3 regions of the Lysinibacillus sp. NPDC095746 genome follow, and region 1 is predicted to be linked to each of the others. Evidence: predicted binding sites of a transcription regulator. Region 1 holds the regulator's gene; each other region holds the start of a gene.
The links. Region 1 encodes LexA, which represses DNA repair genes until DNA is damaged. Its sites were predicted from a motif close to CGAACATATGTTCG; they were not measured.
Positions count from the first base shown of each region.

Region 2: parE (DNA topoisomerase IV subunit B) is a predicted target of LexA. The motif match lies at 1,271-1,284, and genes of this name have one in related genera.
Region 3: ruvA (Holliday junction branch migration protein RuvA) is a predicted target of LexA. The motif match lies at 1,239-1,252, and genes of this name have one in related genera.

Region 1 covers NZ_JBIWGL010000006.1:35,946-38,222, forward strand. The annotation lists gene ACIQ7N_RS06165 (gamma-glutamyl-gamma-aminobutyrate hydrolase family protein) at 1-551, shown strand, start outside; gene lexA (transcriptional repressor LexA) at 727-1,344, opposite strand; gene yneA (cell division suppressor protein YneA) at 1,507-1,818, shown strand; gene ACIQ7N_RS06180 (YneB family resolvase-like protein) at 1,815-2,277, shown strand, end outside.
Region 2 covers NZ_JBIWGL010000030.1:8,275-10,551, forward strand. The annotation lists gene parE (DNA topoisomerase IV subunit B) at 1-1,250, opposite strand, end outside; gene plsY (glycerol-3-phosphate 1-O-acyltransferase PlsY) at 1,916-2,277, shown strand, end outside.
Region 3 covers NZ_JBIWGL010000004.1:176,834-179,110, reverse strand. The annotation lists gene ACIQ7N_RS05000 (LysM peptidoglycan-binding domain-containing protein) at 1-312, shown strand, start outside; gene ACIQ7N_RS04995 (phosphotransferase) at 383-1,180, shown strand; gene ruvA (Holliday junction branch migration protein RuvA) at 1,296-1,916, shown strand; gene ruvB (Holliday junction branch migration DNA helicase RuvB) at 1,935-2,277, shown strand, end outside.

The sequences.
Region 1 (2,277 bases):
CGGGTGGCTATGATGTACATCCATTCCTCTTTGACGCAGAACCTACACCAAAATTAGGGAAGGTTCATCCTGAACGAGATGCAGTGGAGCTTGCTTTAATTAATGCAGCCTCTATTCGGAAAATGCCGATTCTCGGAATTTGTCGAGGGCTTCAAATACTAAATGTTGCGTTTGGGGGCACAGTCTATCAGGATATTGAAAGTGAGTATCATAGTAAAAAATTAATAAAGCATGTGCAACAAGCAGCGAGGGGTGTTACAACACATTATGTTAACCTATCACCTGATACATTATTAAAAACGATTATTGAGGAAGAAAAAATTGCTGTGAATTCATTTCATCATCAGGCAATAAACGTAGTAGCAGAAAAGCTGAAAGTAGTAGCAAAATCAAGTGATGGTATCGTTGAAGCGGTAGTGCATGATGATTTACCATTTTGTTTAGCAGTTCAATGGCATCCTGAAGAGTTAGCTATTGCAGGAGATGCAGTATCAAAGAAACTATTTGCTGCATTTGTAAAGGCAAGTTTGAAATTTAAGGTAGAGGCATAAACTTTACTAAGATAACCTTGGTGATGAACATGAATACATTGCTAGGTGTAAGGAATCCATTTTCAAGTGGGTTCTTTTTTAGTGATTAAAATAACACTCAAAAGATAAGAAAAAGAGGTTTATGCCCATTTGTGAACATAATAACCTCCTTTTATACTTTAATATTGAGATACTTTTAATGTACACGACGATATAGACCTACAACATGCCCTAAAATAGAAATTTGATCTACGATAATTGGCTCCATTGTTGAGTTTTCAGGCTGTAAACGAAAATGACTTTTTTCCTTAAAGAAACGCTTTACAGTTGCTTCATTCTCTTCAGTCATTGCTACGACAATATCACCATTATCAGCTGTTGCTTTTTGTTTAACAATAACTAAATCTCCGTCTAAAATGCCAGCTTCAATCATTGATTCACCCATAATTTCAAGCATAAATAATTGATCTTCACTTGTACCATAAATATCTGGGAGTGGGAAATATTCATCGATATTTTCAACAGCAGTTATTGGAGAACCTGCAGTAACCTTCCCAACTAATGGGACATGAATAACGTGTTGCTTTTGGATAGAATCCTCTGGCTCTAAAATTTCAATAGCACGTGGTTTAGTTGGATCGCGTCGAATCAAGCCTTTTTGTTCTAAACGAGCTAAATGCCCATGAACTGTTGAGCTTGAAGCAAGTCCAACTGCCTCCCCAATCTCACGTACAGATGGTGGATACCCCTTTGCTCGTACTTCTTCTTTAATGAACTCTAATATAGCCTCTTGTCTTTTCGAAACTTTTTTCATAATTGCTCACCTCTTTTTTTAATCATTTTACTAATTAGTAGTATAACAGAATGCGAACACTTAAGCAAACATAGGTTCGAAAAGCGTTTGACAAAAACGTTTGTTCGTATTAATATGAGAACATATATTCCGAACAAACATTCTAGAAAAGGGGTTTTAAACATGAACTGGTTTAAGAAAAATCCACATATTACAACTTTATTAGGAGCTTGTTTGCTTTTTGCGGCATACCTTTTTATAACAGACCCAGGCGATGTAACGTACACAGAAATTGAAATCGCACATGGTGATAGCTTATGGTCGTTAGCCGATCAATACCGTGGTAAAATGAAAACGGATGAATGGATTAAGCTTGTGAAAACAGAAAATGAATTATCGAACGCACAAATTATTGCAGGTAAATCCTTAGTGATTCCAGTAGTGGGTGACCCATCCCCTATAAATTCAATTGAAATTGCGAGAAACGACAAATGAAAATGAATCAACAATCGGCCGTTGTCTATTGCCGTGTGAGTACAGAAAAAGAGACACAAAGTTCCTCGTTAGAGCGTCAGCAGGAGGAGTTGATGCGCTATGCTAAAGAACAGGGCTACGAAGTTAAGCATGTTTTTAAGGACAAGCATAGTGGTTATGATGTGGAACGTGAAGGTTTACTAGAAATGCTTGATTTCATTAAAGAAAAAGAAATTGAAGCATTATTTGTACAGGATGAAACACGCTTAGGACGTGGAAATGCTCGAATGGCAGTATTGCATTTATTGCAGAAAACTGAAACTAATGTTTTTTCTATGCGAGACGAGGGACCTATACAATTAAATGAAATGGATACGATGCTCTTAGAAATTTTAGCAATCGTAGAGGAGTACCAGCGTAGAATCCATAATGCTAAAATACGGCGTGGCATGCGTCGTGCCGTTGAAAATGGCTATCGCC
Region 2 (2,277 bases), on a different contig from region 1:
GCAGGCGTTAATTTTCCAGAAAGAATAGTACTGGCTTTTTTGCTCTTCTTGCCGTTTCGTGCATCTTCACGTGCTTTACGAGCCGCTTCACGTACTTGCTGCGCACGAATAGCTTTACGAACAAGAGATGCAGACAATTCTGCGTTTTCCTCAAGCACATATAAAATTTGCTCCGAAACAACACTATCTACTGCCGAGCGTGCCTCACTCGTACCAAGCTTGCCCTTCGTCTGACCCTCAAATTGTAGTAAATGCTCTGGTATACGAACAGAAACAATCGCTGCTAAGCCTTCTCGGATGTCTGTCCCTTCAAGATTTTTATCTTTATCTTTTAACAGGCCAATTTTTCGTGCATATTCATTAAAAACACGTGTTAATGCTGCCTTGGCACCTGTTTCATGTGTTCCACCATCTCGTGTACGCACATTGTTAACAAATGAAAGGATTGTTTCGGAGTATCCATCGTTGTATTGAAAGGCGAATTCAACTTCAATTTCGTCTTGGATCCCTTCCACATACTTAACAGGATGAAGGACGTCTTTCTCCTCATTCAAATACGCAACGAAAGCTTCAATGCCGTTCTCATAAAAGAAAACATCACCTTTGCCTTCCTCGCGTTCATCGATTAACTCAATTTTTAAGCCTTTTAATAAAAACGCTGACTCACGTAAACGTTCTGCAAGCGTATCATAATTGTATTTTGTTACAGAAAAAATCGTGTCATCTGGTAAAAAATGAACAAGCGTTCCAGTCTGCTTTGTTTGTCCAATTTCTTCTAATGTCGTCACAGGATGGCCACCGTTTTCAAAACGTTGACGATATTTTTTACCATCGCGGTGAATCGTAACTTCTAAAAAAGTGGATAAAGCATTAACAACAGACGAACCTACGCCATGTAAGCCACCACTTGTTTTATAGCCGCCTTGTCCGAATTTACCACCGGCATGTAAGACAGTGAAGATAATCTCAGGAGTCGGTTTCCCCATCTTATGCATACCTGTTGGCATTCCCCGGCCGAAGTCTCGAACGCTGATACTTTGATCTTTATGAATAGTGACAATGATATGAGAACCAAAGCCAGCCAGAGCTTCATCCACCGCATTATCGACGATTTCATATACTAGGTGATGAAGTCCACGGCCATCCGTAGAACCGATATACATGCCGGGTCGTTTTCGTACCGCTTCTAATCCTTCTAATACTTGAATGGCGTCATCATTATAGACGCTTGGTGACTGTTTATTCGCCAAAAAATTTCCCCTCCAAAAAACAAACGCATGTTCTATTTATATTCTCTTCCTAATAATAATAGCATTTCCTAACAATATCTAGTGACAGGCCCAAAAAATTTTTAAAAATCCTCACAGCTTCATCGTTTTGATCTGTTTTACCGGAAGAAAAATTTGCAATAATTGCTCCAATATGTATTAAGAACTCTTCTCTTCCTTTGACGCAGGGCAGTAAGTTTTAGTTGCACTGATCATTACTTTTTTCAAAACGCTACGAATCGCTGAGGGCTTTGAACTTTCATTCAAAAGCATTTGACTTTTCTCTGAAAAATATACAGGTACAGTAATAAATGGGTTTCTTCTGTCTAAAGAAATTCGTACTAGTTTACTCTAGAAATTAAAGATAGACTTCTATTCTACCAAAGGAATGGGTGATTGACAAAATTGCCTTTTTACCTATATTTTTAGAAAGGGCTTTCATGCTGCCTATATGAATCATGTCTAAAAGACTAACCTAAAGTCATATACATATAAAAATCCTTGTAAAATAGTTATCTTTTGTAATGAATTCAAGATACACGAAGAAATCTCCTTCATGTCATTGTAGATTATAGAGAAAAAGTGTAGAATATTTATTACATATTATTAGTACCAAGTGTTAATCAATGAATGAAAGGAGTCCAAATATGCTAAATGGACTTATTATTTTATGTGCTTATTTAATCGGCTCGATCCCCTCTGGGTTATGGATAGGCAAAATTTTTTATAAAACTGATATTCGTCAACATGGAAGTGGTAATTTAGGTGCGACAAATACTTTTCGTATTTTAGGAAAAAAAGCAGGAATCATCGTAACGATTATGGATGTCTTAAAAGGTACAACAGCCGTATTACTTGTAGCTCTTCCGCTATTCTCTGATGTCACTATCCATTCGCTAATACTTGGACTAGTAGCCGTTATTGGTCATATGTTCCCAATCTTTGCAGGTTTCCGCGGAGGGAAAGCGGTAGCAACATCAGCTGGCGTTCTCTTAGGATATTCATGGCC
Region 3 (2,277 bases), on a different contig from region 1:
GAGCAACCATCATGTGAAACGGGATGCGAAAAAGTTGCTGGGGCGGGAGATTTCTTAGAATCTAGTACATCTCCATTCTTCCCTATGAGCCCTGAATATCAGCAAATGCCGGAAATGGAACAGCCATGTGGTTGTCATGCACAACCAGCCATGATGCCGACGTGGCAAATGGACCAATGTTACTGTCCACCGCCATGTCCACCACCATGCCCAATGCCATGTCCATCACATTGCCATATGCCACATTCTTCGGTAGGACCATGGATGTCACCGCATTTTTCTCCAGGCGGGATGACGCCTTATCGATGGTGAAAAAGCGTATATCATTGAAGAAGTAAAACCTAATATTTGGAAGTATAAATATCAATCTAAAAATTATTTTGTGAAACGAGCAAAGCAGATAGAAATAGCGGAAAAGGTAAGGGTTATACATCGACGACTTGGACATTTGGAGCCCTCGCTAATCTTACCTTTAATGAAAAGTGAAGATGAGTATTTAATCGTGCAAGATTGGCAAGAAGGAAGTCATAGTGCTAATTTTGCACATCTAAAGGATCGGAAGGAATCACTAAAGCTCTTAAATACATTACATGATACACATAAAAAAATTGCTTGGCAGCGGGTGCCAGGTTTGCACACCTATTCACAGCTTTTAAAATGGCAAATGCGTCATATGCGTTTTAAAAGCAGACGGAATGAATTTCGTGCATTTTTAACAAAAGAAGAAATCAATCAAATTTTACATTATAGTGAGAAATCGTTACAGCTAATCGCTCAGGAAGATGTACCTGAAAAAGAAATAACGCTTTTACATGGAGATGTCGTCCATCATAATTTTTTATGGTGCTCAGATGGGGAATTACGTTTAATTGATTTTGATTTGGCTCACCTTGGGGAAGCAGATGATGAATATATTTTATGGTTACATCGTGTATTGCCTGCCGTAGATTATGACCTTGGTAAAATATTTGCTGAGCTACCAGAGTTGAAACGATTAGATAAAAAAAAGCTACATCGTTTAAAATATCCAAATGAGCTATTACGTGAATGGCTTTTTGCAGTGGATTTACCATTAAATCAACAACTGTTATTTTTAGATTATTTAGTACCATTTACAAAACGGGCTCTCACATATTGGCCAAAACTGTGGTACGATATTGATAAAATGATAAAGAAATGACCGTCTTTTGGCGGTCATTTTTGTTATGTGAACGACTACTTGTGTTATTTCTTCTAGTCGAGCATTCGTTCGTAATATGCTATAATCGAAGACGATGATTGTGAGGGATTATAGAATGTATGATTATTTAAAAGGACAAGTAAAGCGTATAACTCCTGAGTATATCGTCCTTGAACAACAAGGGATTGGCTGGCAGCTAAATACACCAAATCCATTTGCGTTCCGGACATCGGCTCTTGAACAACAAATTTTTGTTCACTTGCATGTACGTGAGGATGCACAAGTGTTATATGGCTTTCCAAATTTAGATCAGCGAGAACTGTTTCGTAAACTGATTTTAGTGTCAGGAATTGGACCGAAGGGTGCACTTGCTATTTTAGCTACTGGGAACCCGCAACAGGTTATCAGTGCCATTGAACGAGAAGATGAATCATTTTTAGTAAAGTTTCCTGGTGTGGGTAAGAAAACGGCACGTCAAATGATTTTGGATTTAAAAGGTAAACTTGGCGGATTGTTGGAGACTATTGAGCTACCAAGTACAGAAGATGAGCTACCGTTATTTGGTGTGAATCCATATAAACATGAGCTTGAAGAAGCTATTCTTGCCTTAATGGCACTTGGTTATTCTGAAAAAGAATTAGAAAAAATACGTCCACAGCTCGAAGAAAACGACAAGCTTGAAACAACAGATGCATTTATGAAACAAGCTTTACAATTGCTATTAAAGTTAAAATAGTGAAAGGGGGGGAAGTACATGCCTGAACGTATGATTGCTAGTGAGGCAGGTAGCTATGATGAACAGTTTGAATTATCTTTACGGCCACAAAGATTAGCACAATATATTGGTCAACATAAGGTCAAGGAGAATTTACAAATTTTCATTGAAGCAGCAAAGCTTCGTCAGGAAAGTTTAGATCATGTGCTGCTATATGGACCGCCTGGACTTGGTAAAACTACATTAGCTGCTGTTATTGCTAATGAAATGAATGTCAATGTGCGCATGACTAGCGGCCCTGCGATCGAACGTCCTGGAGATTTAGCAGCTATTTTAAGCTCACTGGAACCGGGGGACGTGCTATTTATCGATGAAATTCATC